Regions from separate parts of the Paenibacillus sp. EB106-05-06-XG162 genome, predicted to be linked through region 2. Evidence: predicted binding sites of a transcription regulator. Region 2 holds the regulator's gene; each other region holds the start of a gene.
What was found. The regulator LexA, encoded in region 2, represses DNA repair genes until DNA is damaged. The targets are predictions, from matches to a motif close to CGAACATATGTTCG.
Positions count from the first base shown of each region.

Region 1: a site for LexA is predicted at 6,015-6,028, ahead of addB (helicase-exonuclease AddAB subunit AddB). Genes of this name have one in related genera too.
Region 3: a site for LexA is predicted at 7,551-7,564, ahead of recA (recombinase RecA). Genes of this name have one in related genera too.

Region 1 is NZ_JBYTDT010000001.1:347,547-358,208, forward strand. It holds gene mtaB (tRNA (N(6)-L-threonylcarbamoyladenosine(37)-C(2))-methylthiotransferase MtaB) at 1-817, shown strand, start outside; gene AC3WU2_RS01235 (NUDIX hydrolase) at 1,501-1,944, shown strand; gene deoC (deoxyribose-phosphate aldolase) at 1,941-2,624, shown strand; gene AC3WU2_RS01245 (Na/Pi cotransporter family protein) at 2,636-3,610, opposite strand; gene AC3WU2_RS01250 (class I SAM-dependent rRNA methyltransferase) at 3,718-5,082, shown strand; gene AC3WU2_RS01255 (SPL family radical SAM protein) at 5,112-5,933, shown strand; gene addB (helicase-exonuclease AddAB subunit AddB) at 6,047-9,598, shown strand; gene AC3WU2_RS01265 (UvrD-helicase domain-containing protein) at 9,582-10,662, shown strand, end outside.
Region 2 is NZ_JBYTDT010000009.1:82,359-93,020, reverse strand. It holds gene metH (methionine synthase) at 1-2,584, opposite strand, end outside; gene AC3WU2_RS18975 (1,2-dihydroxy-3-keto-5-methylthiopentene dioxygenase) at 2,740-3,282, shown strand; gene AC3WU2_RS18970 (FixH family protein) at 3,352-3,699, opposite strand; gene AC3WU2_RS18965 (SCO family protein) at 3,823-4,386, opposite strand; gene AC3WU2_RS18960 (HAD family hydrolase) at 4,564-5,361, opposite strand; gene AC3WU2_RS18955 (hypothetical protein) at 5,400-5,918, opposite strand; gene AC3WU2_RS18950 (DUF896 domain-containing protein) at 5,967-6,167, opposite strand; gene AC3WU2_RS18945 (LysM peptidoglycan-binding domain-containing protein) at 6,282-6,638, opposite strand; gene lexA (transcriptional repressor LexA) at 6,820-7,446, shown strand; gene glnA (type I glutamate--ammonia ligase) at 7,862-9,190, opposite strand; gene AC3WU2_RS18930 (MerR family transcriptional regulator) at 9,225-9,635, opposite strand; gene AC3WU2_RS18925 (methionine gamma-lyase family protein) at 9,716-10,662, opposite strand, start outside.
Region 3 is NZ_JBYTDT010000001.1:848,122-858,783, forward strand. It holds gene yfmH (EF-P 5-aminopentanol modification-associated protein YfmH) at 1-254, shown strand, start outside; gene ymfI (elongation factor P 5-aminopentanone reductase) at 287-1,033, shown strand; gene AC3WU2_RS03655 (DUF3243 domain-containing protein) at 1,104-1,352, shown strand; gene AC3WU2_RS03660 (DUF3388 domain-containing protein) at 1,563-2,327, shown strand; gene AC3WU2_RS03665 (helix-turn-helix domain-containing protein) at 2,395-3,321, shown strand; gene AC3WU2_RS03670 (YajQ family cyclic di-GMP-binding protein) at 3,536-4,027, shown strand; gene rimO (30S ribosomal protein S12 methylthiotransferase RimO) at 4,165-5,493, shown strand; gene pgsA (CDP-diacylglycerol--glycerol-3-phosphate 3-phosphatidyltransferase) at 5,490-6,080, shown strand; gene AC3WU2_RS03685 (competence/damage-inducible protein A) at 6,139-7,386, shown strand; gene recA (recombinase RecA) at 7,634-8,680, shown strand; gene AC3WU2_RS03695 (regulatory protein RecX) at 8,772-9,521, shown strand; gene rny (ribonuclease Y) at 9,887-10,662, shown strand, end outside.

The DNA.
Region 1 (10,662 bases), on a different contig from region 2:
GCCTGAGAGCGTCGTTGAACAAGCGAAGCAATTGGTCGCTGCAGGATACAAAGAAATCGTCCTCACGGGGATTCATACGGGCGGATATGGGGATGACTTAGAGAACTACCGTCTTGCAAATCTGCTATGGGATCTGGATAAAGTCGAAGGACTGGAACGCATCCGTATCAGTTCAATCGAAGCAAGTCAGATCACGGAAGAAGTGCTGGAAGTGCTTAAGAAATCTTCGAAAATGTGTCGTCACTTGCATATTCCGCTTCAAGCAGGCGAGAACGATGTGCTGAAACGCATGCGCCGTAAATATACGGTTGAAGAGTTCGCGACGAAAATCGAGCGCATTCAAGAAGCCATGCCGGATGTTGCGATTACGACGGACGTGATTGTTGGTTTCCCTGGCGAGACGGATGAGCAGTTCCGTAAAGGGTACGAGTTCATGGAGAAAATTAAATTCTCCGAGATGCACGTCTTCCCTTACTCCAAGCGTACAGGTACACCTGCTGCGCGGATGGAAGATCAAGTGGATGACGAAGTGAAGCATGCACGGGTGCATGAATTGATCGACTTATCCGAGAAAATGCAATTAGCTTATGCCGAGCAATTCGTCGGCCAAGTTCTTGATATTATCCCTGAGCGTGACTACAAGGGCGCGCCAGGAACAGGTAAAGTCATGGGTTACTCCGATAACTACCTGCAAGTAATCTTCGAGGGTGACGAGTCCTTGATCGGCAAACTATGCCGCGTGAAGGTTACGGAAGCGGGAGTGAATGAGTGCATGGGTACGCTCCTGCGTGTCATCGAGGAACAACAAGTAGGGTAAATTTTTTGCCACCTTCCAAATCCCTCATATGCTTACGATGTCAGCTTTCCTTCGGAAAGCTCTCGGGGGACCCCAGAAGGCTAGGCACTCTGGACTCCCGAAATTGAGCGTGGGATTTAGGGTTGTGGTTGTGAGTCAATATGTGCAAGGATCGCTTTCGTTTAGCCGAGATTCCCTCTGGGAACCTCGGCTAAACACGCTTTATGGCGTGCATGCTTATTTCAGGGTAAAATAACTAGTAGACCAAAATAAAGATCGATGATGGACACAAAATCCGTTATTTGTTCTTAACAGGCAAGTTATGATCATTTTATGGACTCAGGTGCCCTTATTGCCTAGGAAATAAATATATTAGCCTGCTATCTCGTGAATAGCGTCTCCTGTGTCCGTATTATCGCATGAATCACGTGTTTTTGCCCAAATAGCGGCTTCACGGTCCGCATCAACAAAGAAGAATATTAGTAGCAAAGTCTGTGCACAGTACAGCGTGTCCCGCACCTGTTTGCCCGCAGGGTCAAATAGGTATGGGACGAAAGCGCTCATTCGTTAAAAGGATGTAGATACATATAACAGTACCTCCTTCGCCCCTTTTGGGAGTCCAGAGGGCGTAGCCCTTGGGGTCCCCCTCCACTGGAGGGGGATTTAGGGGGAGGCCAAAGTTTATTTTAAAGAAACTAGAAAGGATGATTAAGATGCAAGAGATTAGCGCAGGCGGTGTCGTCTACCGCAAAAGCCCCGAAGGATTAGAAATTCAATTAATTCGAGATCGGTTCGGCAAGATTTCGCTGGCTAAGGGTAAGATGGAGCCAGGTGAGACGGTGGAAGAGACGGCTCTACGAGAAATCCAAGAAGAGACAGGCATGATCGGACGTATTGTGGCGCCTATCGATCAAATTTCCTATACGTATACACACCCTGTTCATGGGGAGACGGAGAAAATCGTGCATTACTATGTTGTGGAGGCGTTAGAGGGGGATCTTCAAGCGCAAGTCGAAGAGATCAACGGTGTATCCTGGTTCGCCCCGCAAGAGGCATGGTTACAACAGAAACAGCAAGGATACGATAATAACGATCGCATTTTGCGAAAAGCGTTGGAGTACTTACAGGTCGAGGTGGATTTCTCATGACAAATGCGGAACAATTAGCACAATATATCGACCATACATTATTAAAATCTGATGCCAATGAGGCAGAGATCATCCAGCTGTGTGAAGAAGCGAAGAAATATCAATTTTATAGCGTGTGTGTCAACGGCCGGTGGGTTGCAAAATGCCGTGAATTGCTCGAAGGAACGAACGTTCATATCGCAGCGGTTGTCGGATTCCCGCTTGGCGCGAACTCGAGTATCGTGAAGGCTTTTGAAGCAGCGAAAGCGGTGGGAGATGGCGCAACCGAGATTGATATGGTCTTGCAGATTGGTCTGCTAAAAGCCGGCAAGCTTGATGCCGTGCAAGAAGATATTGCCCACGTTGTTCGTATGGTGCAAGGAAAAGCGATTGTCAAAGTGATTTTCGAGTCAGGCATCCTAACCGATGATGAGAAAATTTCTGCTTGCAGATGCTCCGAGCAGGCGGGAGCGCATTTTGTGAAGACCTCGACAGGTTTTGGCAAGGGCGGTGCGACAGTTGAAGATATACGCTTAATGCGCGCGCATGTATCGCCGCATATTGGCGTGAAGGCGTCTGGTGGCGTTCGGGACCAAGAAACCGCGTTGCGTATGATTGAAGCAGGAGCAACGCGGATTGGCGCGAGTGCAGGAATACAGATTGTAACGGGGAACAAGCCTGCTGAAGGTGGAAGCTACTAAACACCCTGCGATTAAAATTCTGCTCGCATGCGACGCCATACGGGCAAGTAGCATAGCGGGAGGGCGACAACGGAGCTCACGACATTGAAAATGGTCTGGGCGTGTGCAATTTGAGCGGCTGGGTCAGGCGTCATCCAGCTCGATACGGTATGAAGTTGTGCGAGAAAAGGGTAGAAGAGAATCGCACCTCCAACATTTAATACCACATGCGTCCAAGCGACGTTCCGACCGGATCGACTGCCCCCAAGCGATGCGATAAGGGCTGTTACGCAGGTTCCTATATTGGAACCGATGACGATGGCGATGCCGAGCTCTACTGGAATGGCATTCATCGTAGCGAGCCCCATCGTTAACCCGATCATGGCTGCGCTGCTATGAATCAAGGCCGTGATGCAGGCGCCTGCCGCAAGTCCCCATAGTAAACTTTGTGCCGACTGTTCAAGGAACCAGTTGAATAGTCCACGTGCTTGTAAGGCAGGCGCGATCGATTTCATCTCCTCAATGCCGATGAGAATGAGAGAGAATCCAGCCACGGCGAGGGACAAGTATTGTGCGGTACGGATCCAGGATGCAATGGAATCAAGAGCACGCGGTTTATATTCGGCTAATGTTACAGCTAAAGCCCATATGCCCAGAGAAACGAGCAGAAGCGGAAGTGCGTATTGGTTCAGATTGAGACCGATGAGTTCGGTCGTTAGACAAGTTCCAATATTGCTGCCGAGTATGATGCCAAGTGAACTTGCAAATGGCAAGAGTCCGGCATTCACAAGACCAATTGTGATGACGGTTATCGCTGTACTGCTCTGCAGGAGTGCGGTTACGCCAGTACTGAATAATAAGCCGCGAAGCGGCGTTTTGGTCGAGACGGCGATGGCTTTGGTGAGATAAGGTCCAGCCCAGAGATGGAGCGCCAGTTCCATCAGTTTCATGCCGAAGAGGAACAAGGAAAACCCGTAACAGAGCGGAAAAATAATCGATATGAACATAAGAATACTCCTTTAAAGAAGGATAGGGATAACTACTCTATAAAGGTATGAACAGAATAGGACGACCATGACAAGCATCTTTGTCTGGGAGAGGAGAAAACAAACGAATGGCATCAGTCATATTACAGAAGAATCGCAAGAAAAGAGTAGAACAAGGTCATCCTTGGATTTTTAATAATGAAATTGATCGGGTGGAGGGGGAACCGAAGCCAGGCGATCTCGTGCAAGTCGTCAGCGAAAAAGGCAAGTTCCTCGCGGTTGGCTATTATAACCCAGCATCGACGATCACTGTGCGTGTCGTGTCCTATCAGCCCTTGGAAGCGATAGACCATGCGTTTTTCGTGAACCAATTCACACAATGTCTAGCTCATCGGGAGCGTTTTCTTGGCGAAGCGAATGCTTATCGTCTTGTCTATGGGGAAGCCGATTTCTTGCCGGGCTTGATCGTGGATCGATTTGCAGACGTACTTGTCGTGCAGATTCTAACGCTAGGGATGGATGTGCATCGCGAAGCAATTGTCTCAGCCTTAGTCGAAGTGATGCAGCCGCAAGGCATCTATGAGCGCAGCGATGTGCCGATTCGTGAATTGGAAGGCTTGGAACAGATCACAGGGCTGTTATACGGCGAATGTCCAAGACATGTACAGGTTCGTGAAAATGATCTGCTCATCGAAGTAGATATTGAGCATGGGCAAAAGACGGGATATTTCTTCGATCAACGTGAGAACCGCGCTTCCATTGAGCCGCTTATGAAAGGTTGGGGCCGATGCAGCGGGATTCAACTGCAAGATGTTGAATTAGAAGGCGTTATTGAACGGAAACCAGTGAATGCGAATGGCAAAGTCGTTACTTTCCCATATTGGGACGGCGCGACGGTTCTGGAATGCTTCTCGCATACGGGGAGCTTCACGCTAAATGCCTGTAAATACGGCGCAAAAAAAGTAACCTGCCTAGACATCTCGGAGCATGCGATTGAGAGTGCGAGGAAAAACGTAGATCTGAATGGTTTTACAGACCGTGTCGAGTTTGTCGTCGCGGATGCATTTGACTACTTGCGTTCGCAGGTCAAAGGGGCAGAAGAACGATCGGTACGGTCACAGCAAGATACGAAGGTGGATACATCCGTTAAGCTGAATGCGCAGACGGGACGGACATGGGACGTTGTGATTTTGGATCCGCCAGCCTTTGCGAAGACGAGGAGCGCGGTTGCAGGCGCCTGCCGTGGATATAAAGACATTAACTTACATGGGATGAAATTGGTGAACGAAGGCGGGTACTTGGTGACGGCGAGCTGTTCGTTCCATATGCGGCCAGATTTGTTCTTGGAGACAATTCAAGAAGCGGCGAAGGATGCAGGCAAAATCCTCAGACTTGTGGAATGGCGTGCAGCGGGTAAAGATCATCCGCAGATTCTAGGCGTACAGGAAGGTCATTATTTGAAATTCGCCGTGTTCGAAGTGCGCAGTAAGTAATCAATTGATCGATAGGAGGGGGAGCGTTGGTGCAGCTCGATATCAAAGCCACACATCCGAAAAGTATTCTCACGGCGACGGGCGGTTTTTTGAAAGGATATTCACACTCCCTGAACCCATACACGGGTTGCGCCTTCGCTTGCTCTTATTGCTATGTACGCAAATTGCCTGTATCTATTTTCCGAAGTCAACCTTGGGGGACTTGGGTGGATATGAAGCAGGGCGCGGCAGAGCTACTCCGTAAAGAATTGATTCGTGCGAAGAAGAAAGGTCCGGTAACCATCTTTATGTCTTCGAGTACAGATCCTTATCAACCCGTAGAATATGAGGCGCGGATCACACGATCACTGCTCGAAGTGATGACGGAGGAAAAGCCGGATTTTCTGTTTATTCAGACGCGCAGTCCGCTTGTAACACGCGACATGGATCTCTTCCTACAACTGCAGGATCGCATTCGCATTAGCGTGACGATAGAGACGGATTTAGAAGCGGTACGCAAGCAGTTTACCCCATCAGCACCACCGATAGCGGCTCGTTACCGTGCACTGCATCAGTTAACCGAAGCAGGATTACCGACGCAAGCGACAGTGGCACCTGTGCTGCCGAGCTCGGAGGTGTTTGGTGCATGGTTGTCCAAGGCTGCAGATCGTGTCTGTGTCGACGATTATTTCATGGGCGACGGCAATCAAGGAAAGCGGACCAAAGCCTTAGGAATTTCCAAGCTGTATACCGAGGAGCAAGCCGGATGGTACGATCCAGAGGCCTATCTCCGCGTAATTGCGACGCTTAAGCCCTATTTTGATGAAGATCACATTCTAGTCAGTGAACAAGGATTTTCCCCCACGATATAACCCACAGTTTTCCACTCCATTCGACATCTTCTTCCACAGCACAACAATTCGTCCAAATATGTTAAGATAGATAGATAAAGCAGAACGGACGTTTGTAAATAAGGGGGAGCTGCATGTCTATTCAATTCGTGATCGGTCGCTCGGGGAGCGGCAAGACGCATTTCATACTTAACCAGGTCAAGGAAAAGCTGCGGCTGCAGCCAGACGGCGCGCCGCTTATGATCTTGGTGCCAGAACAAGGAACGTTCCAAGTCGAGCATGCGCTCGTGAGCTCACCCGATGTACAGGGGATGATTCGCGGACAAGTACTCAGCTTCCGTCGTCTCGCCTTTCGGGTGATGCAAGAAATCGGGGGGACAGCCCTTCTTCCTATTAACGATGAAGGTAAGAAGATGCTGCTCTATAAAATAATCCACCGGCATCAAAAAGAGCTGCGTTTGTTCGGAAAATCGGCCGATCAGCTCGGTTTTGTCGATAAATTAAATGAACTCTATAACGAATTTAAACGGTATTGTCTCGATGTAACGCAGCTCGAAGAGCATGCGCAATTTGCTGCGCAGCATATGGGAAGTCAGACGCTCGTGCAGGACAAGCTGCATGACATTACGATGATCTATCGGGAATTTGAACATACACTCGCGAATCATTATGTGGATTCGGAGCACTACCTTGCGCTGCTTGCAGAAGGATTGCCTCAGTCGGCATCGATTGCGAATACGGAGATTTGGATTGATGGTTTTCACGGGTTTACGCCGCAAGAGTATCAGGTGCTTGAACAATTAGTTCAGCATGCGGCACAAGTGACAATTACCTGTTGTGTAGATAAGCCGTATGACGAGGGGATACCTCCTCATGAGCTGGAGTTGTTCCATCCTGCTGCGACGACATATATGCAAATTCGCGCACTTGCGGAGCAGTTAAACGTTCCTGTAGAGCCTACAATCGTCTTGGAGGATTCACCGCTTGCGCGATATCGGAAAAGTCCAATGCTCTCCCACCTAGAACGTGCTTATGACCGTCGTAGTCCTATGCGCATGGCAGATAAAACGATCGTACAGCCGGATCATCCGTCCTGTGGAATCACACTCTACGGTGCCGTGAATCGTCGGGCAGAGGTCGAAGGTGTCGTACGCGAGATGCTGCGACTGTCCAGGGAACGTAAAGTCCGGTGGCGTGAGATGGCGATTATGGTACGCAATATTGCGGATTATGAGGAACTGGTTACAACCATTTTTACAGATCATGATATTCCCTATTTCCTCGATCAGAAAAGAAAAGTGCTCCATCATCCGCTTGTTGAATTTATTCGGTCATCTCTTGAAATCGTATCGAACCATTGGCGTTATGACGCGGTGTTTCGGTGTATTAAGACGGATTTCCTCCTGCCAGCAGATGGAGAAATCGGACGGCATGAGATGGATGTGCTCGAAAATTATGTCCTTGCAACGGGAATTCAAGGCTCGCGTTGGACAGATGGACGACCGTGGCGGAGAATGCATGCGGTCTCACTGGATCCGAACGAAGATGCTAGTGCTGCGAACTTAGAGCTCGAGATGGGCCGTGATGACGTGCTCGAACGATGCCGTGAGCGAATTGTGCAGCCATTACATGCGTTTGAGAAGGCATTGAAAAATGCGCGTAACGTACGCGGCATGTGTGAAGCCGTATACAGCTTGCTTGTTCGCGTAGAGGCTGCGGATCGGCTAGATCGGATGAGTCATGAGCAAGTGATCGCGGGGCAACCGCAGCGGGCCAAGGAACATCGCCAGTTATGGGGTAATGTGATTGACTTATTGGATCAGATCGTGGAAATGATGGGCGATGAGGAACTGAACATCGAATTGTTCGCAGGGGTTGTCGAGACGGGACTCGAGAGCATGAAGCTCGCCCTCGTTCCAGCGGCACTGGATCAGGTATTGATCGGAAGCATGGATCGAACACGGTCAGGCCAGATCAAATATTGCTTCATGCTAGGGGTGAATGACGGTGTCATTCCAGCACGTGCCATTGAAGACGGAGTCTTAACGGAACAAGAGCGGGAACGCCTAGAAGAGATCGGACTTCGGCTCGCGCCGGGGATTCGTCGTAAATTGCTGGATGAGCGGTTTATTATCTATCAAGCATTGACGACGCCTAGTGAGCATCTATGGGTGAGCTATCCGCTTGCGGATGAGGAAGGCAGAACGCTGCTCCCATCGGAATTGATGCGGCATTTACGTACGATTTTTCCGGGGATTCAGGAGCGCTTACTAACAGGAGAACCGCATCCACTACAACCAACGGAAGAACAGCTGCGTTATATTGCACATCCGGAACGGACGTTGTCATATCTCATTGTTCAGCTTCGTCAGTGGCGTCGCGGACTTGATATTGCGGATTTCTGGTGGCAAGTGTTCGATTGGTTCGCGAATCAAGAGGCATGGCAGCCAAAGCTGCAAATGCTGCTGCAATCGCTATTCTATCGCAATGATGTTGCTTCCCTTGGAGCGGAGACAAGCCGGAAGCTGTATGGGACCCATCTGAAATCGAGCGTATCGCGAATGGAGAAGTATGTCTCATGTCCTTTCGCCCATTTCGCATCGCATGGACTTAAGCTCAAGGAACGGCAGTTGTTCCGACTGGAAGCGCCGGATATCGGGCAGTTATTCCATGCCGCCTTAAGTCAGATGGCCGTGCAATTTAAGGAAGAGAATCGCCACTGGGGTGATTTAACGCCGGAGGAATGCCGATTTGAAGCGGAGAAAATCGTGGATGCGCTGACGCCGCGTCTGCAAGGTGAAATTCTGCTAAGTTCCAAGCGGTTCGGATATATAGCACGCAAATTAAAAGAGATTGTAGGTCGGGCTGCAGCGATCTTGGGTGAACATGCACGGAGAGGGTCGTTCGAGCCGATTGGACTCGAGCTTGATTTTGGGCCGGACAAGCCGCTCCCATCCTTGCAGTTTACGCTGGATAATGGTTGTACGATGGAGATCGTCGGACGGATCGACCGCGTGGATAAAGCGGAAGGCGACAAGGGTGTGATGCTGCGCGTCATTGACTATAAGTCTAGTCAGACGGATCTGAAGTTGCACGAAGTGTATTATGGCTTGTCCCTCCAAATGCTGACGTATCTGGACGTGCTGCTCACGAATGCGGAAGTATGGCTCGGTGAGAAGGCTATGCCGGCAGGGACATTATATTTTCACGTACACAATCCATTGCTGCAGGCTTCGAACGGACTTACGCGTGACCAAGCGCATGAACAGACACTCAAACGGTTCAAGATGAAGGGGCTCGTGCTCGCGGATCGGGAAGCGGTGTCCTTGATGGATGCCTCGCTCGATAAGGGTTATTCCCAAGTGCTTCCTGTTGCCGTGAAAGCAGACGGTGGCTTCTACAGTAACGCGTCGGTTGCGACGATGGATCAATGGGATACGTTACGGACAGCGGTACGATCTACAATTCGCAGCATTGGAACGGATATTACGAATGGTGATGTAGCGATTGAGCCTTATAAAATAGCACAGACGACGGCATGCGACCACTGCTCGTATAAACCGGTCTGTCAATTCGATGAGTTAGTCGAAGGGAATCACTTCAAGAAGCTTGCGAAGCCGAAGAAGGATGATGTATGGAATTTGCTTGAGATGAAAGGAGACGCTAGCGATGACGATGTTAAATAACGTTCCCAAGCCGGAAGGCAGTCAGTGGACCGATGATCAATGGAGTGCCATTGTGCGGGGCGGTGAGAATATCCTTGTCGCTGCGGCTGCAGGATCAGGAAAGACCGCGGTATTGGTCGAACGGATTATTCGGAAGATTGCTTCGGAAGAAGAGCCGCTTAATGTCGATCAGCTGCTTGTTGCGACCTTTACGAAGGCAGCGGCGGCGGAAATGCGCGAGCGAATTCGGGAAGCATTAGAGAAGGAACTCGATAAAAATCCGGATTCAGAGCATCTGCGGCGTCAACTTGCACTCATGAATCGTGCTTCCATAACGACACTGCACTCCTTTTGTTTAGAAGTGATTCAGCGGTATTTTCAATTGATTCCACTCGATCCGGCTTTTCGGATTGCGAATGAGACCGAGGCGGATTTCATCCGTCAGGAAGTGCTGGAAGATCTATTCGAAGCGCATTATGCGAATGATGCCGAGGATAGCGATTTCCGCAAGCTCGTGGATTGGTTCAGTGGGGAACGCAGTGATGAGGCCATGGTGCGGCTGGTACAGTCGATGTACGATTTCTCTCGAAGCCATCCATGGCCTCGCGAATGGCTCTATACGATGGCAGATGCGTTCGCTGTCGAGGATGTGGCGATGCTCGGTCAGAGTGCTTGGGCGCAGAGCGTTGTAGCGGATGTGCGGTTACAGTTGAACGGTGTTGTAGGTATTCTTCGGCAGGCTATGATGCTCATTGAACAGCCAGGGGGGCCTGAGCCTTATCGGGACACGTTGATGGAAGACATGAGTATGGTGCTATCGCTTCGTGAAGCGGCAGAGGAAGCACCTTGGGAGACGCTCTATGAGCATTTTGCGGCGATTGCATTCGGGAAGCTGAAGGCTTGTCGCGGGGATCAGTATAACAAGGAGCTCCAGGATCAAGTGAAAGGTCTTCGGGACCAAGTGAAGAAAATACTGACGGCTATGCAGGAAGAATTATTCCGTCGGCCGCCGGAGCTCTTCTTAGGGGAGATGCAGACGCTTGCGCCGTTGATGCGAACACTAGCGGAGTTTGTACTGAATTTCG
Region 2 (10,662 bases):
GAGGCTTCTTCTCTTCTTCCTCTCCTACACTTTCCAAGATTGCCGCCGTTTCTTCAACCATGCGTTGACGATGCGTCGGATCCATAAGTTTATTCGCAAGATCTAGGCCGTCCATCGCATCTTTCGCATAGAGAACGAGCCCATTATATTCGGGCAAAATACGCGTTTTGGTGAACTTCCGTGTCAGCGCTGCACCGCCAACCATAATTGGAACATCAATATTCGCATTGCGTAAATCTTGCGCGGTTAGTACCATCTGTTGCGCTGATTTCACGAGTAGTCCCGATAGCCCGATGGCATCCGGCTTCTCTTTGCGGTAGGCTTCGATAATCTGTTCAGGCGGAACTTTAATTCCTAGATTAACGATTTGAAATCCATTATTCGATAGAATGATCTCAACCAAGTTCTTTCCGATATCGTGCACGTCGCCTTTTACCGTTGCGAGCATGATCTTCCCTTTGACAGAGGATTCATTCTTCTCCATAAATTGCTCCAGATGTGCGACAGACGCTTTCATCACTTCCGCACTCTGTAACACTTCAGCAACGATCAACTCGTTATTATTGAACAATCGACCGACTTCAGACATCCCTTCCATCAGCGGTCCATTAATGACTTCAAGCGCAGTGTACTTCTTAAGTGCCTCGTCCAAATCTGGAATAAGGCCTTCTTTCGTTCCTTCGACAACATAAGATGCTAATCGCTCTTCTAACGTCAAGTTCGAAGCCTTCTCTTTCTTTACGACCTTCTTATCCCGGAAAGCCGCTACAAAAGCAGAAAGTGTCGCATCATTCGTATCGTACAGTAATTCCTCGGACAGACGACGCTCGTGTTCAGGGATCGATGCATAACGTTCTAATTTTTCCGTGTTTACAATGGCGTAATCAAGTCCTGCCTTCGTACATTCATACAAGAAGACAGAGTTCAGCACCTCACGCCCTGCTTCTGGTAACCCGAACGAAATATTACTAATCCCTAGAATCGTCTGACATTCCGGCATCGCTTCCTTAATGAGGCGAATCCCTTCAATTGTCTCTTTTGCCGAGCCGATATATTGTTCATCCCCTGTCCCAACTGGGAAGACGAGCGGGTCGAAAATAATGTCTTCTGGCTGCATTCCGTATTTGTTCACTAGAAGGTCTCGGGAGCGCTTTGCAACTTCCAGCTTATCTTCCCGCGTGATTGCTTGTCCACGCTCATCTATCGTTCCGACAACCGCTGCTGCACCATACTTATGAATCAATGGGACGACATGTTCGAATTTCTCTTCGCCATCCTCTAAATTAATGGAGTTAATAATTGCTTTCCCTTGCGAATACTTCAGTGCCAGATCGATAACCTTCGCATCCGTAGTATCGATGACGAGAGGTACTTTGACCTTCTTCACAACGAGTTCCAAGAATTTCATCATATCCTCGGATTCTTCACGATCCGGGTCCTGTACACAGACGTCAATGACGTGTGCACCGCTCTTCACTTGCGCACGTGCGATCTCGGATGCTTCCTCATACTTTCCTTCTGCAATCAGACGTTTGAACTTTCGGGAGCCTAATACGTTCGTCCGTTCACCAACCATGTAGGGTCGGTTCTCCGATTCAATGTATACTGTCTCAATTCCGGATACAGCAGGAGGATGTGTTCCAAATGCGCTCCGTGGTTTGAATTGGCTCATCGTCTCCGCTAATGCGCGAATATGATCCGGTGTAGTTCCGCAGCATCCACCAGCAATATTAAGCCAACCTTGTTCCGCGAACCCTGCCATCTTCTTCGCTAACGAATCCGGGGATTCATGATAGTGACCATTCTCATCTGGTAACCCCGCATTAGGGTAACAACTAATTGCCGTATCTGCAATTTCAGACAATGAACGAATATGGTCACGCATAAATTCAGGACCTGTTGCACAGTTGAGTCCAACCGAGATCGGCTTCAAATGCTCTAACGAGATATATAAAGATTCAATGTTCTGCCCGGCAAGCGTTGTACCCATCGGTTCGATCGTCCCAGAGATCATCAATGGTAGTGTCTTCCCCGCGGTCTCAAATGCACGTCTAATTCCGATACTGCCCGCTTTCACATTCAATGTATCTTGCGACGTCTCAAGTAATATTGTGTCAACACCGGCCTCGATTAATGCTAGTGTTTGCTCATAATAGGAATCTACAAGCTCATCGAACGTGACACCACCCGTTACCGACAATGTTTTCGTCGTTGGGCCTAATGCACCTGCAACATAACGTGGCCATTCCGGCGTAGAGTATTTCTTCGCAGCATCCACTGCTAGCTTGGCAGCAGCCAAATTGAGCTCCCGCGCTCGGTCTTGCAAATCATACTCCGCAAGTACCACACTTGTGGCACCAAATGTATTCGTCTCCAAAATATCCGCGCCAGCTTCTAGATATTCTTCATGAATCTTCTGGATCACATCCGGCCGCGTAAGAACAAGAATCTCATTACAGCCATCTAGCTCTTCGCTCCCAAAATCATCCGCCGTTAAGTCTTCACGCTGAATCATCGTTCCCATTGCGCCGTCGAGGATAAGGATTTTATGTTTCATTTGTTCTTGTATGCTCAGTTTATTCATGCCTAATCCCCTTCCTACTGCAAAAACGTTAAGAATTAGTTTAACAGAATACCAAACTTTAGAAAAGTGTCAATGCATTAAAAGTCGACAGCCAGCGTAAAATCTACTATAATACAATCAATATCTAGTTAATTTATAGGAAAGAAGGGATTATTTTGGCTGAAATTTACATTCGTAATACAGGGGCGCGTATTTCAGGCGAAGAAGAAGTTCGTGCATTTCTAGCGAACCAAGAAGTATTATATGAACATTGGGATGCAACTAAGTTGCCAGAAAACCTTCGTGAGCGTTTCGTCCTCTCCGATGAAGAGAAGGCCGAAGTTCTCGCTACCTATGACGCAGAGATTCGTGATCTAGCTGCACGTCGCGGCTATCAGATCTGGGATATCATCACATTATCGGATTCGACACCTAATCTTGAAGAACTGCTTACGAAGTTCGAAGACGTCCATACACATACGGAAGATGAGATCCGCGCCATTACGGCGGGAAAGGGAATTTTCATCATCAAGGGAAAAGACGACGTAGGTTATTTTAACGTCGAATTAGAAGCTGGTGATGTGATCTCCGTTCCTGAGCATACACCTCACTTCTTTACTTTGATGGATAATCGTCAAATCGTTGCCGTTCGCCTCTTTATCGAGAAAGATGGTTGGATTGCAACATCCTATAATGATCCTGCGTTTCAAAAGGCATAATCCATTCGATCTTTCGCCGAATAATCAAAACCCGCTTCGTCTTCTTCAGACATAAGCGGGCTTTTCTTGTTATTTTGTTACTTGGAATGTTTTCTTAGGCATGGAATGCATTTCACGAGCTGATACATGCGCGATCATCGTATATTCCCCAGGTTCAGCGAATTGTTTTTCAATATGATAAACCCCATCACTCGTATGTTTTGCTTCTATTTTCTCATGCTCCTGCTCGTCTCCACGCCATACCTCGAACATGACTTTCTGTGCATCATCGACAGGTTTATCGCTTTGCGTCACTTTCGCTTGAAGCTCAAGATCTTTATTCGCAACAATCTGCTCCGGCAGAATAATCTCTACTTTGATCGGATTCATTGCATCCTCGTTCATGTCCATATCCATGTCCATTCCATCGTGATTCATTGCTGATTTAGATCCTGAACAACCCGATACTAAGGCAATCAGGAGAATACAAGCAACAGCCAGAGTACTCCATTTTTTCATTCTCATCATTTGCATTCCTTTCTTGTCTACTTCCATCATCGGTTAGGATAAATCTTTAATATCCTTAATGATCTGATCATAAGGAACATCTTCAACACCGTTATACTTCTTCATAATATATCCTTCTTTGCTAACCAGGTAGAACGATGTGCCATGAATCATCTGATCTGAACTCGGTTCCTTCTCTACAATCGTCTTAAATGATGACTTCGCGAAAGCCTGAATATCTTCAAGTTTATAATTCGTCAAGAAATGCCAGCTCGCAAAGTCCACGCCGAATTTGTCAGCGAACGCTTTCATAACTTCAGGTTTATCACGGTCTGGATCTACACTGAAGGATACGAACGTGACATCCAGATTTTCCGCTTTTATTCTCTTCTGAAGATCTGTCAAATTGAAAGTCATTGGCTGACAGACTGAGTTACAATTCGTAAATACGAAATCGGCAAGCCACACTTTACCTTTCACATCAGCAAGTCCGAACGCTTGCCCAGCCTGATCTGTATACGCAAAATCTCCGACTTTCATGGAGCTTGTCTGCTTCGCTCCACCACACGCTGTTAATAACAATACTACCCCAAGCATTATTACCATTAACTTCTTCATCATAACCTCTCCTCTATGTAGCCAACAAATTCCTTTTTCATTATAAAATGATTGTACACGAGAAGAATGACTCATTCGGGCTATCTTTGTCAATTCTTTGTGACGATTTTGTATCAAATGTCATAGCAGAATGCAAAAATCCCTTGTTCCATATTCAGAACAAGGGATTCCCTCTATTTATACATGTTGCTGTATAATATTGTGAAGTTCAGAGAGATGCATGATTTCATAATCAGGAACAATTTCAGTCGAGCGCTGTGCACCATGTCGATTAACCCATACGGCATGCATTCCAACACCAAGTGCGCCTTTAATATCGGTTGTAAGCTTGTCACCCACCATAAGCCCCTCATGAGGCTCAATCTCAAGTGCAGCCATCGCATGTCTAAATATAGATGACGCTGGCTTACCTTCTCCGAATGCGCCAGAGATCACGATATGATCAAAATAAGAAATGATATTAGGTACTCCGTTAAGCTTCTCCTGTTGCAAGTCAGGCGACCCATTGGTTAATAATAGGAGCTTCACGTTCCCTTTCAATTCATCTAGAATCTGGAACGTCTCTTCATATACGTAAGGACGAGCCCGACGCTCTGTCGCGAATAATAGACCCAATCGTTCGCCAAGCTCCGCATCTTCAACCCCTAACGACTTCAGACCACGTGTCCACGCTTCTGTTCTGTAACTAGGCGCTAAGGCTTGTAATTGTCGAAACTCTTGTTGTTCCCCATGCGTAAAATTCGCCCACAGCCCTTCAAAAGGGTTAATTCCAATCATCTGTGTGAACGGGAATGTCGGAAAAGATTCATAGAGTGCTCTAGCTTCTCGTCTTACTGCTTCTTCCAAATCTACAGACTGAATTTGAGGATATGCTCGAGCTGCTGCAGCACATGTAGCTTCAAACGCTTCCTTCACACTGCGATCATCCCATAATAAAGTATCGTCCAGATCGAATAATACGGCTTTAATCGTCATCTCTCTTCTCCCCCATACCTTTACAGTGCTCTATATAATTAACGCTCTTCAAAAGGAACATTATTGACGCGTGCAAACTCTTTCAACCGCTCACCGATCACTACCGTATCGTAACGATTCATCAATCTTGAGAACACCCAGTTGGAACCTTTAGCCTTCGTACCAATGACGACGTAACCTTTTTGCACGGTGATATCTTTGATTTGGCTAGCATCTAGACGTACGTCTCGATTGAAACGACGTGTCCCTACAGAAGATTTATCTACACTAATATAAGGTCTACGCAGGAAGATTACAACGCCAAGGAATATGTATAACCCCACCGTTGCCCAGAACAGGGTTGGCGAGGTCTTCTGTTCTACAGCGGAATATAGTAGTGCATACAATAATCCGAATGCTACTAATGTAATAGGTAGGATCAAGTTTCTTCCAACATAACGATCCACACCCGATTTCGCGTCTCTACTCGCACCGATCACTTGTTGCCCCTGTTTCTTACGAGCCTTATTTACATTCTTCGTGTTCTTGCGTACCATTCTTTCCCATGAACGGGCCATCGAAATTCTTCCTCCTTGGAAGTTTTCCCGAAGGAAAACTTGCTTCATCTAATGTTTAATTGTTGGATTATTATCATCCTCATCAACAAACTCGATATTATCCAGTTGCTGCTTCAAGGAACGTTTGAACCCATCAATATATTGTTGACGAAGCGCGTCCCGTTCAACCGTCTCTTCCGGCGTCAAACCTACCGTTTTATGTTTACGAGCCAATTCATTAATTCGCTCTACAATCTTGTCGAAATTCATCACTATCCCCCCTATTCTGTCTATATTACTTTGACATTTACAATAGAGGTTGTCAAGGGTAACCCCTCCACTCTCAGCAGGGCCTATGCCCTATCGAGCATACGAATTAACCTTTTATAGAATTGGTAATTTAATCACTTCACCTGATTGAATGGAACTGTTCCGTTTACCATTCAGGTCTTTGATCATTTCAATATAATTACGAACATCCATCCCAGCTGGCTTATGTTCCTTCGCAATCGCCCACAATGTATCCCCTGATGATACAACAACCTGCAACGGAATGTTCGCATTACGTTCCCCTTCACGCGTATCTGCAGCAAATGCATTCAATAATCCCATACTCGTCAAACTGCATACAAGGACTAAGAACAATACAACCTGAACAATCTTCTTCTTAAGAAAAGAGTCTCTATTCACGACCTCGGAACGGTTATTATACACACTTTGATATGAGCTATACTTTAGCATAATCAGCACCCCAAACGTTTGTTCTGTTTTCTATGTCCATAATTTAACACGAACATTCGTTTGTGTCAACACTATTTTAGAACGTTCGTTCCCCTCATTCTTGCAATTTAGAACTAATGTTTGTACGAACGGTAGTTCTATGCTATAATTTTGTAAAAGTCTACTAATGGAGTTGAACCTCATGTCTAAAATATCCAATAGACAACAAGCTATTTTAGAATTTATAAGGAATGAAGTACGATCTAAAGGTTACCCTCCTTCTGTTCGTGAGATTGGAGAAGCTGTCGGTCTAGCTTCCAGCTCCACTGTGCACGGCCACTTGGATCGATTAGAGAAGAAGGGTTTAATACGCCGCGACCCTACCAAACCGCGGGCCATCGAACTCCTGAGTCAGGAAGAATCCGAACATACACATCTCTATACGCAGATGATTGCGAAGGTACCGATCGTGGGGAAAGTTACTGCAGGTGCGCCAATTACTGCGACGGAGAACATTGAAGATTATTTCCCGCTTCCAGAGCAATTCGTACATGACCAGAACGTGTTTATGCTCTCCGTCATGGGGGAAAGTATGATCGAGGCTGGTATTCATAATGGAGATTTTGTTATCGTCCGCCAGCAGCAGACAGCGAATAACGGCGATATCGTCGTAGCGATGACAGAAGATGACGAAGCTACTGTCAAGACTTTCTATAAAGAAAAAGACCATATTCGATTACAACCTGAGAATTCAACGATGGAACCGATTCGATTGAATCACGTTACCATTCTTGGTAAAGTTATTGGCTTGTTCCGCAATATGCACTAATTGCTATACATATTAGCATCGCTGGTTGTTCCAGCCAGATGCTAATTTATTATGAAGAGTCTCCCGAGCGATCGAGGGACTCTTTTATGCTTTTATAGATGAAAACAGCATATGGTCAACATCTTTTCTGTCACATGAGTGCGCAAGTTCCCTTGGTGAACTTGCATTCTACACATGTTCATCCGTTTTGTCATTATCCAACTCAACGGAGCCGTCCACAGATAGTGTTCATATCATCATGATTGCAACACTGCAGCTGACCATTCGATCCAACGATAAGAGAATTCGGCTTGGCTGCCCATATGACCTAAAATCGCTAGAACAAACAAAAACAGCCGCTACAATGAGGGCTGTTAGGTTACAAATATTTTAAACAAAAACCCCTAACACTTACAGCGCTAGGGGTTTCATCATTTTAGTAAAGCGTAATGTATTGATCGCGTTCCCATTGGTGAACTTGCGTACGGTACATATCCCACTCGATTTCTTTCAACTCATAGAAGTGAGTCAATGCGTGCTCACCTAGTGCACTGCAGATGACTTCGTCATTCACAAGCTCTGTCAAGGCTTCACGAAGGTCGGACGGCAAGCTAGGAATACCTTCAGCGATACGCTCTTCTTCGGACATGACATAGATGTTACGGTCCGTAGGTGCTGGAAGCTCCATTTTGTTCTTAATGCCATCTAGACCTGCTTTGAGCATCACTGCAAGTGATAGATAAGGATTCGCAGCTGGATCCGGGTTACGTACTTCAACGCGTGTTCCCAGACCACGAGATGCAGGAATACGAATCATCGGGCTACGGTTACTTGCGGACCATGCCACATAGCAAGGCGCTTCGTAACCTGGAACCAACCGTTTGTAGGAGTTCACCGTTGGATTCGTAATCGCTGCGAATCCACGGGCATGCTTCAAAATACCTGCCATGTATTGACGAGCTGTTTCGCTTAGACCCAGCTTGTCACTCTCATCATAGAACATATTTGTTTTGCCATTGAATAGCGACTGATGACAGTGCATACCTGAACCATTCACGCCATATAAAGGTTTCGCCATAAATGTTGCATGTAGTCCATGCTGTCTAGCAATGGTCTTAACAACAAGCTTAAAGGTCTGAATTTGGTCAGCAGCTTTAATCGCATTTGCATATTTAAAATCAATCTCATGTTGTCCCGGAGCAACCTCATGGTGGGAAGCTTCGATTTCAAATCCCATATCTTCTAGCGTCAATACGATCTCACGACGGCAGTTCTCACCAAGATCCGTAGGCGCAAGGTCGAAGTAACCGCCTTGGTCATTCAGTTCAAGCGTAGGGTTGCCTTTCTCATCCGTCTTGAAGAGGAAGAATTCCGGTTCTGGACCAACATTCATCGTCGTGTAGCCCATTTCTTCCGCTTCTTTCAGCGCACGCTTCAGAATACCGCGTGGATCCCCTTGGAATGGCGTGCCGTCTGGCATATACACATCACAGATCAGACGAGCGATGCGATCTTCAGTCACCCATGGGTAGATCAACCAAGTATCCAAATCCGGGAACAAGTACATATCCGATTCTTCAATACGTACATAACCTTCAATCGAGGAACCGTCAAACATCATTTTGTTATCAAGCGCCTTCTCCAACTGACTCACTGGAATTTCTACGTTCTTGATCGTTCCTAGCAAATCAGTGAACTGTAGACGAATAAATCTAACATTTTTTTCCTTGGCAATGCGCATAATATCATCTTTTGTAAAACTCACGGTATTCCTCTCCTTTGTTAATCATAATTGATTATTATTTATTATAAAATCGAGACAATTCACCTTGAATCAAGGATACTTGGCCCGGTCTCTTACCGTTAAGCAGCTGTTGCTTTAGTAATCGGTGCAATTGAGAATCCGAGAGTTCTTTTCGTTTCACTTCTGTATCCGGTGTAAGGACAGTCGCTTCTTCCGACTCCTTCGACATCGGAACCATCACCTGCTTAATTCCAGCAATGTTCACGCCCTTCTCGATCAACGACTTAATCTCGAGCAATCGCTCAACATCATTGAAAGAAAATAAACGCTGGTTACCAGAGGTCCGAGCAGGAACAATCAACTCATGTTGTTCATAGTAACGAATTTGCCTGGCTGTTAAGTCCGTCAGCTTCATTACGATGCCTATCGGGAATAGAGCCATGTTTCTGCGAATATCATCGCCCATTCTACGCATCCCTTTCTCTCATGGATATGTTAATATCATAGCTCCATCATCACGTCGTGTCAATAAGATGTTAGATAACTTCACAAAAGATGACTGTTAATCATCTGATCTAGTGCCGTTAACACACCAAACTTGACATGAGAATACGTCAGACCACCTTGCATGTATGCAATATAAGGTTCTCGGATTGGCGCATCGGCGGACAATTCCAAGCTTCCGCCCTGAATAAATGTACCTGCTGCCATAATAACGGGATGCTCATACCCAGGCATGTCCCATGGTTCTGGTACGACATGAGAATCCACGGCAGCTGCTAGCTGAATGCCCTGAACAAATCGAATCAAATGATCTGCACTTGTGAATTGGATCGCCTGAATCAAATCCGTGCGCGGATCGTTCCAGCTTGGTTTGGTAATAAATCCGAGTTGCTCGAACATCGCCGCTGCGAACACACTTCCTTTGACAGCCTGTCCAACGAGCGTCGGCGCAAGGAACAAGCCTTGGTAGATGGCTCGCGTCGTTCCGAGCATGGCCCCTACTTCACCGCCAATCCCTGGCGCGGTTAGTCGATAAGCCGCTTTCTCCACAAGATCACGTCGACCAACGATGTATCCACCCGTCTCTGCAATGCCTCCGCCGGGATTCTTAATCAGCGATCCCGCCATCATATCAACGCCAACTTCGGTCGGCTCCTGCATTTCCGTGAATTCACCATAGCAGTTATCCACGAACACAATGACGGATGGATTAATCTCCTTCACCCGGCGAACCATCTCACCGATCTCTGCAACCGTGAACGAAGATCGCCAGGAATACCCACGTGAACGTTGTATGCCGATGACTTTCGTATTCGGTGTCATTCGTTCACGCACAAGTTCCCAATCTACCCCACCATCCGATAGAAGATCGACTTCATCATATTCGATCCCAAAATCCTGCAGTGACCCTGCACCGTCTTGCGGTTTGCCAATCACTTTGTGCAATGTATCGTATGGCTTCCCTGTAATGTAAAGGAGCTTATCGCTAG
Region 3 (10,662 bases), on a different contig from region 2:
AGAAGACGGGATTTGATGAGGCTCACTTCGAGCGGGCGCGCAAGAAGAAAGTCGGCAATTACTTAAGAATGCTGAATTCGCCCGAATCGATCGCTAATGAATTTACGAATTATAAGTTCCGTGAGAGTGATTTATTCGCTGTTCTGCCAGTGTATGAATCCATTACACTCGATGAGGTGAATGCAAGACTTCGGGAACATTTTGATTGGGAACAGCTTGCGATTTCGATTGTTGAGAGTCCGGCGCAGGCTTAAGCTTAAATTTGGGATGAGAGTGAGAATTGGGAATGAAATCATTAGGGGAAACGAACGTACTCATTACCGGGGGAAGCCGCGGGATTGGCGCAGCGATAGCGGAGCGATTTGCGTCAGTGGGAATGAATGTCGTTATTCATTACTTACAAGCGCATGAGCAAGCGAATGAAGTCGCAAGGAACTGTATGAAGTATGGCGTGAAAGTCTTGACCGTGACGGCAGATTTGCGTTCCAAAGAGCAGCTTCAGCGTATGATTGAGAAGTTGGATAGTCACGGGCTGATGCCGGATATTCTCGTTAACAATGCGGGCATTGCGCATTATGGATTATTGTCTGATGTGACAGAAGAGCAGTGGGATGAGATGATGTCCATTAATCTTAAAGGGATGTTCCTCTGCACACAGCTCTGTATGCCACATATGATCGTGCAAAAATATGGGCGAATTATCAATGTATCCTCCATCTGGGGGTTGTCTGGAGCTTCTTGTGAAGTGGTCTATTCCACGACCAAAGGTGGCATGAACGCTTTTACCAAAGCGCTCGCCAAAGAACTTGCACCGTCCGGAGTTACCGTTAATGCGGTCGCGCCAGGAGCCATTGATACAATGATGCTGAACAATCTAGACGATGAAGAGAAGTTGATGCTGGAAGACGAGATTCCGGTCGGTCGGCTAGGACAGCCGGAAGAAATCGCATCGCTTGTCTATTTTCTAGCATTGCCGGAGTCAAGTTATATCACCGGGCAAGTCATCAGTCCAAATGGCGGATGGCATACGTAAATCAAGGAATATTTATCAGTCGAATTGCGCACATTAACATCTGTATTATGATGAATAAGGGGTGAAACAGATGTCAGTGCTCGGCAATTACGATAATTGGAAAAAATTCCTTGGAGATCGCGTTTCTCAAGCGAAGGCTGTCGGATTAGGTGAAGACACGATTGCGAAGCTCGCTTATGAAATCGGTGATTTCCTGGATGAGAAAGTGGATCCGAAAAATGGTCCTGAACGCGCTTTGAAAGAATTATGGGCTGTTGGATCTGAAGATGATCGTAAAACTATCGCACGTCTAATGGTGAAACTTGTCGAAAAAGGTTAATAGCGGATATAGGCCAAAAGTAAGAAAGTCCCCACTCGTGGGGACTTTCTTATAATGTTTTAGTGGGTTACGCTTGCCTTTCCATCTGATTTTATATATGATTAAATTTGATTGTGAAAAATCGCGGTAATCATACAAAATTTGATAATTACTAACATTTTGACGATCCAATAATCTATGATATGACTTAGTATGGGGAGTGTGTCGGGCGTGGAATACCAACAATGGTACATGGAGTACAAAATACATAAAAATAGGCCTGGCCTCCTAGGAGATATCGCGTCATTACTCGGTATGCTCGAGGTCAATATATTAACGATTAATGGTGTGGAAGGAAAAACTCGCGGGATGCTCCTTCAGACCAATGATAACGAGAAAATTAACTTAATGGGCCAAATGCTCAAAAAAGTTGACAATATCACCGTCACAGCACTTCGTACACCGAAGTTGGTTGATATTCTTGCTGTTCGTCATGGCAGGTATATTGAAAGAGATTCGGATGATCATAAGACGTTCCGTTTCACCCGGGACGAGCTCGGTTTATTGGTAGATTTCCTAGGTGAGATCTTTAAACGAGAAGGTCACCAAGTTATTGGATTGCGGGGTATGCCTCGCGTGGGGAAGACAGAATCCATTATTGCAGGCAGCGTATGTGCGATGAAGCATTGGACTTTCGTATCGTCTACGTTGCTCCGTCAGACCGTCCGCAGTCAATTATCCGAGGAAGAAATGAACCCGAACAATGTATTCATTATCGATGGGATTGTGAGTACGATTCGCTCGAATGAGAAGCATTACCATTTACTTGAGAACATTATGAAGATGCCTAGCACCAAAGTCATCGAACATCCTGATATATTCATGCGTGAGACATCGTACGGTCCGCAAGATTTCGACTATATTATTGAACTGCGGAATACACCGGAAGAAGAAATTACGTATGAGACATTTACAGTCAATTATAATGATTTTTAATTACTTATAGACTAAAGCATTCATCCATACATGATGATAATAACATTTCAATTGCGGAGGTGAGGATGTGTCGAATTTAGGAGACCTATTAAGAAACGCACGACTCGAGAAAGGGATGTCGCTAGATGACATTCAAGAGTTGACCAAAATTCGGAAGCGTTACTTAGAGGCCATTGAAGACGGTGATTACAAAGTATTGCCAGGCAGCTTTTATGTCCGTGCTTTTGTCAAAACATATGCCGAAACCCTTGGCCTCGATTCTGATGAGATAGTCCAATTATACAAAAGTGATATCCCAGAGCCTGTATCTGAGTCGGCATCTGTGGAGCCTATTATACAGAAGCGTCGTCGTTCAGAGCGTCAGCGTCAAGATCGCGCTGGCAAATGGATTTCAGCGGTGCTCATGTGGTTGTTCTTAATTTTAATCGCTGTGGTCATTTATTTCTTCTATATCCACAAGGCGAGCCCGAATACAGATAAAGTAGATACCGGCACGCAGATCACAAATGAGAAGAAACCACCAACCAAAGAAGAGAACAAGGGAACCGGAACTGAGACAAACCCTCAGACAACAACGCCGGAGACGACACCTGATGTTACCCCAGAGGTACCTGAGAACGTCGCACCGACAATCGTGCCTAGCGGCAAAATTGGGAAAGCGAACCGGATTAAAGTTCAGACGACATCGACTGAGCCGATTAAAGTCGAGATTACAGCGTCCGGTGCGAACAGCTGGTTGAATGTGTACAAAAAAGTATACAAAGGCGAGGAGTTATTCAACGCTAATCTGTTGGATGGCACAACACAAACCTTCGAGCTTGGTGAAGGCTTGTATATTCGTCTGGGCAATGCAAACCACATGGAGATTAAAGTCGGTGGTGTACCGATTGACGACGGAAATGTTGCTAGAGCAGAACGTTTTGTATTGCAGCCGGAAGTGAAAGCGCCGGATACGACAACAACAACTGATACATCTACGACAACCGGTGAATAGGTAGCGGATGACATAAAATGCGTGATCAAAAAGTCGGCATTTCAGCACCGAGAAGGTTGCGAGAACCTGAAGAAGGAGGAACGGAGTTTAGGCAAAACCTAAATGAGTACCGGACTTCGAAGGTGAACGCAAGATTCGATGTCGATTATGCTTCTTGAATGACTTCGTGATCAAATGATGGCTTTTTGAACAACCTCTTAAAGGGAGTGATTCGATGAGTTCAGAGAATTCATTAGATATTGTATCGAAGTTCGATATGCAAGAAATGAGCAATGCATTGAATCAAGCCGAGAAGGAAATTGCAACGCGGTTTGATTTCAAAGGCAGCAAGAGCAGCCTGAAGCTCGAGAAAGAAGAGCTTGTCATCATTTCCGATGATGACTTTAAGCTTGAGAATGTTATCGACATTCTGAAGTCGAAAATGACAAAGCGCGGGCTAGCACTAAAAAACCTTGAATACGGCAAGATTGAGCCAGCATCTGCAGGCACAGTTAAACAGAAAATTAAGTTGAAATCAGGAATTGATCAAGATAATGCAAAGAAAATTAATATCTTAATCCGAGATTCCAAACTGAAAGTGAAGAGTCAAATTCAAGGAGATCAAGTTCGAGTTACAGGTAAGAGCAAGGATGATCTGCAAGCGGTTATGCAAATGTTGCGTAAGGCCGATCTGCCGATTGATTTGCAATTCACAAACTTCAAATAATTGTAAATGAACAACCTCGATCATGGGATACGTCCCTTGCCGAGGTTGTTACAATTTTGACACCGAATTGGGGTTGTATTATACTAAGTTAGATATAAACAGACTTATTGCGCATAGGTATGGGGGATGCATAACAAATGACTGAGAAGATTAAGATCGTAACCCTAGGCTGTGAGAAGAATCTCGTGGATTCCGAGATTATGTCAGGTCTTATTCATGAACGGGGCTATTCGTTGGTCGAAGATAAAGAGGATGCGACCGTTATTATTGTGAATACATGCGGGTTTATTGATGCAGCCAAGGAAGAATCGGTGAATACGATTTTAGATTTGGCAGAGCTCAAAGAGACGGCGAATTTGAAGGCACTCATCGTATCGGGCTGCCTAACGCAACGATACAAAGAGCAATTAATGGATGAAATGCCTGAGATTGACGGGATCGTAGGAACCGGAGATTTTGATAAAATCAATGATATTGTGGATGAGGCGCTTCGTGGAAGTAAGCCAATTCTTGTCGGAAATCCGGTGTTTAACTATGAGCAGAAGCTCCCGCGCAAAGTGTCGACACCTCGGTTTACAACATATGTGAAAATCGCGGAAGGATGCGACAATGCTTGTACTTTCTGCAGTATTCCAATCATGCGCGGTAAATTCCGCAGTCGTTCGATGGAATCGATTATTGCTGAAGTGGAAGAGCTAGCAGCACAAGGCGTCAAAGAAGTCAGCTTGATTGCGCAAGACTCGACGAACTATGGAACGGATTTGTATGATCAATTTATGCTACCAACTTTGATGAACCGGATTAGTGAAGTACCGGGGATTGAGTGGGTTCGACTACACTATGCTTATCCAGGCTTCTTCACGGATGAGCTCATTGACGCGATTGCAGACAACCCTAAAATTTGCAAATATATAGATATGCCATTGCAGCATAGTGAAGACGCTGTGCTCAAGCGGATGCGGAGACCAGGAAGACAGCGTGATACGAGAGAATTGGTCGCGAAGATCCGTGCACGCATTCCAAATGTATCGCTTCGTACATCGTTGATCGTTGGTTTCCCGGGGGAAACGGATCAAGATTTCGAGAATCTATGTGAGTTTGTTAAAGATATTAAATTCGATCGCCTAGGTGTATTCACGTATTCGAGTGAAGAAGGGACACCAGCGACTCGCCTACCGGATCATCTCGATGAAGAGGTGAAGGAGTTCCGTGCGAATACGCTGATGGAGATCCAACGTCAAATTTCGAATGAAGTCAGCGGTAAGCATATCGGACAAGTTCTTGATGTCCTTGTAGAACGCTACGAAGGCCGTAATGATGTCTATGTAGGCCGTTCACAATACGATGCACCAGAAATCGACGGTGAAGTGTTCATTACAGATTGTAAAGTCGGCATAGGTGAAATCGCCAAAGTTCGTATTACACATGCTTATGAGTTTGACTTGTCTGGGGAGGGTGTCTCTTGAATCTCGCCAATCGTATTACCTTAATTCGTATTTTTCTCGTACCGATCATGATGTTTTTCTTGCTGGTGAAGACGGATTATTTCCCGGCTATTCATGTCGAGAGTTTTCAGATTACCTATAACCAGATCATCGCTGCCTTGATTTTCATTATTGCGGCGAGTACAGACGGTCTGGACGGCTATATTGCCCGCAGCAGGAAGATGGTTACAAACTTAGGCAAACTTCTTGATCCGCTAGCGGACAAGCTGCTCGTTGCTGCCGTTCTTATCTCTCTTGTTGATATGGGAAAATGCGATGCATGGATTGCGATTGTCATTATTAGCCGGGAATTCGCTGTAACAGGCCTACGCCAGATTGCGCTCCTTGAAGGGGCGGTCGTTGCTGCGAGTAAATGGGGGAAAATTAAGACCGCAGCACAGATTACTGCGATTATTTTGATGCTGCTTAACAATTTTCCATTTGAGTTCATCGGTTTCCGATTTGATGAGGTTATGCTATGGGTTGCAGCGCTTGTAACGGTGTACTCGGGCGTTGATTATTTTGTGAAAAATAAAAATGTACTTCATTTTACAGATAAAAAACAATAGGCGACGCCTATTGTTTTTTGCTCATTATATAAGCATAGGCTTGAAGGGGGAACGGTTTATGAAAGCAGAAATTATTGCCGTTGGTACTGAATTGCTGTTAGGTCAAATTGTGAATACGAATGCACAGTATTTGTCACAGGAATTGGCGGCAGTTGGGATTGATACATACTATCAGACGGTTGTTGGCGATAACCTTGGGCGATTGCAGCGTGCGATTGAAATTGCGCGTGAACGAGCAGATCTCGTGTTATTCACTGGAGGAATTGGTCCTACCCAGGATGATCTGACGAAGGATGCCCTTGCGGGTCTTCTTGGTCGAACATTATCTATCCATCAGCCTTCTATGGATGTGATAGAGCAGTTCTTTAGCAGTCGAGGCGCTCACATGGTGGAGAGCAATCGGAGACAAGCCCTTACCATTGATGGGAGCACACCTCTTGCCAATGCAACGGGTCTTGCGGTCGGGAATGCGCTGAAGCATGACGGTACGTTCTACATTCTTCTTCCTGGTCCGCCGAAGGAAATGAAGCCGATGTTCGAGCATGAGGCGAAACGTTGGCTGCTTGAGCACGCTTTAACGAGTGAACAGCCGCTATATTCCCGGATGCTGAAATTCGCCGGAATTGGCGAATCATCGCTGGAAGCACAATTGCTCGATTTGATCGAAAGGCAACAGGATACGACGATTGCGCCTTATGCGAAAGAAGGCGAAGTGACGATCCGTGTATCCACCAAAGCTGCATCTGCTGACGAGGCGAATGCGAAGCTGCAGGAAGTGGAGTCTGAGATCCGAAACCGACTGTCCGATCATCTCTATGCTACGCAGGATGTGCCGATTGAGAAGATCATCGTTGAGCGTATGCAAACCTTGGGGCTTACACTCGGCGCAGCTGAGAGCTGCACGGGCGGTCTGTTATCAGAGATGATTACCGCGATTCCAGGGAGCTCGCAGATGTTCAACGGGGGTGTCGTCTGTTACTCCAATGCACTGAAGCAGCTGTTGTTGAACGTGCCGGTGACATTGCTGGAAGGCCCCGATGCGCCGGGGGCAGTTAGCAGTGAAGTTGCAGAGATGCTAGCGGATCAAGTCCGTCAATTGACGAATTCTGATTTTGGTATCGGAATTACGGGTGTAGCGGGACCAGGAATGTCAGAGCGGAAGCCTGCAGGACTTGTCTATGTCGCCATAGCACAGAAGGGCAAACCAACGGAGGTTATGAAGTTACAGCTCCATGGCGGCCGGGAGATTATTCGTCTGCGTTCTGTGAAGACCGTGTTGTACCATTTATGGCGAAGACTCGGGTAAGTCATGATGAAAAAAATGGAATATTCCTGTGGAAATTCTTGATATTTACATGCACACCTTGTATAATAAGAACAATGTTAACGGAAGAACCGTAGCGAAGTGTAACTTTGCTGCGGTTTTTCGCGCTATTTTCCGAATCGTCCACCCCTGCGTGACGAAAAAAACGAATGTATGTTCGAAAAAATGCTTGGCAAAGGAACAAAAACAAGTTATCATAATACTATAAATGAAAAAGGAAGTGAGTTCATTGTCAGATCGTCGCGCTGCGTTAGAAATGGCTTTACGGAATATTGAGAAACAATTTGGTAAAGGTTCGATCATGAAACTCGGTGAATCCACACACATGCAAGTGGAGGTTGTACCGAGCGGATCTTTAGCATTAGATATTGCACTTGGAATCGGTGGGTTTCCACGCGGAAGAGTTATTGAAGTTTATGGACCGGAATCATCAGGTAAGACGACGGTCGCATTGCACGCCATTGCTGAAGTTCAGAAGCAAGGTGGACAAGCTGCCTTTATCGATGCCGAGCATGCTCTTGATCCGTTGTATGCGAGCAAGCTAGGTGTTAATATTGATGAATTGCTCTTGTCTCAGCCGGATACAGGGGAGCAAGCGCTTGAAATCGCAGAAGCCCTCGTACGAAGTGGTGCAGTCGATATTATCGTTATTGACTCCGTCGCTGCACTTGTACCGAAAGCAGAGATCGAAGGCGATATGGGTGACTCACACGTCGGTCTACAAGCACGTTTGATGTCCCAAGCACTTCGTAAATTGTCTGGTGCGATCAGCAAATCGAAGACGATTGCGATCTTCATCAACCAGCTGCGTGAGAAAGTTGGCGTAATGTTCGGTAATCCAGAGACAACACCAGGTGGACGTGCTTTGAAGTTCTACTCCACGGTTCGTCTGGATGTAAGACGTGTCGAGACAATAAAGCAAGGCAATGACATGGTCGGTAACCGTACACGGATTAAGGTCGTGAAGAATAAAGTCGCACCTCCGTTCAAACAAGCGGATATCGATATTATGTACGGCGAAGGAATTTCTCGTGAAGGAAGTATTATCGATATTGGAACGGAACTAGATATCGTGAATAAAAGCGGTGCATGGTACTCCTATGAGAATGAGCGTTTAGGTCAAGGTCGTGAGAATGCGAAGCAATATCTCAAGGAGAATGTTGAGATTTCCAAAGTGATTGAGAATAAGATCCGTGAAGCAAGTCAGCTCTCGACTACGGTTCCGATTACATCGAACGATGATGAAGAGGAAGAGGAAGATTTCGAGCTAGAATAAGTATTTGCCCCCTTCCTGAAGGGGGCATCTTTTATAGAGAGCGATAAATGAACAATCCAAGTGAATTAGTGAGGAAGGGAGGAGATGAAAAATGCCCCACGGTAAAGAAAAAGAGGAGCAGGTGAAGGAACAGAAGTGGTCGCCAGCACCTGGTATTGAGCTAATAATAACGGCTGTAGAGCTCGTGCCCAGGCAGAAGCGTCGATATCAAATTTTTGTGAATGAGGAACAAGCTTTCACGGTCCATGAAGATGTTATGGTGAAGTATCGACTGCTCAAAGGTTCAACCATCGATCATGAAGAACTCCTTCCTATCATGGTGGCAGACGAGCTGCAGCAAGCCTATGTGCAGTCCATTCGATATTTAGGACGCAAACCACGTACAAGCAATGAAATACAGCAGCAGTTAACACAGAAGGGTTTTGATGTGGAGTTGATCGAACGGGTCATTCTGCGCCTCATGGACGAGCGTTTAATTGATGATAATCTTTATGCGAAGCAATGGACGGATCAGCGGGTTCGCAATCATAAGAAAGGAAGACTTATGATTAAGCATGAGCTGCAGCAGAAGGGAATCGATAAATCCGATATTGCACAAGCTATGGAGGAACTGAACACCGAGGATGAGCAAGAGAGTGCTTATCGCGTGGGACTTCGTAAATGGCAAAGTACAAAAGGGGAGCGCTATGAGCGCAAAAGAAAAGTTGTTGCATTTCTCATGCGTCGTGGATTCCCATCCCATGTGGTAAGGAATGCTGTTCAGCGGATCATGGAGCAGCAAGAGGATGACGAAAGTAATGGCTATGATGAAGAAACGTTTGAGGAAGATTTTTATGATTAATGCGGTTTAACTGGATGCAATTGTATGAATTTTGGTTGGAATATCGTGCTATTTTTATGAATTGCTCACATAAGTACAAGGATTCATGTCAATTGCTTGACAACTTCTTTTTACAAATACTAAAATGAAAATGTATTATACGAATTCTGAATCAATTTTTCCTTCCAAAAAGTTGATTCAAACTGATTAATTTCGCCAATCATTGACTCGCTTATCTTGTTCCTAGGGAAGAAGATAAGGTATGTGTAGCGTAAGAGGTTTACTCGCTATACAGTTGAAACCGATGAATATGTAAGTGAAACGGATTGAAAACCGAATAAGCCCAGGCATTGTCTTGGAGAAACAACGAGGAGGTGAAATAGATCATGAACCCTATTCTCGCAATCGTTCTCGTTGTAGCCGCTTTGGTCATTGGTTTTGGGGTTGGATATTTTATTCGGAAATCTCTTGCTGAAGCTAAAATTTCAAGCGCTGAACACGCTGCTGAGCAGATAATTGAGAATGCGAAGAAAGAAGCAGAAGCGCTTAAGAAAGAGACAGTGTTGGAAGCTAAAGACGAAGTCTTTAAAGTCCGCGCTGAAGCTGATAAAGACATTCGTGAACGCAGAAATGAAATTCAACGTCTAGAACGTCGAGTGCTGCAAAAAGAAGAGTCGCTGGATAAAAAATTAGAATCACTAGAACGCAAAGAAGAGCAAGTGGCAAGCAAAGAGAAACGAATCGATGAAACGCAAGAGCAGATTAATGTGATCTATAAAAATCAAATGGCTGAACTTGAGCGCATTTCCAACCTTACGATGGAAGATGCACGTCAAATCATCCTTACGAATGTTGAACAAGAAGTTCGCCATGAGTCAGCACAAATGATTAAAGAAATTGAGCAACAAGCCAAAGAGGAAGCAGATAAGAAGGCACGTGAGATTATTACCCTTGCGGTTCAACGTTGTGCAGCAGATCATGTTGCAGAGACGACGGTATCTGTTGTCACCTTGCCTAACGAAGAGATGAAAGGCCGTATTATCGGTCGTGAAGGCCGTAATATTCGTGCACTTGAGACGCTGACAGGTATAGACTTGATTATCGACGATACGCCAGAAGCAGTCATTCTGTCAGGATTCGATCCAATTCGCCGCGAGATCGC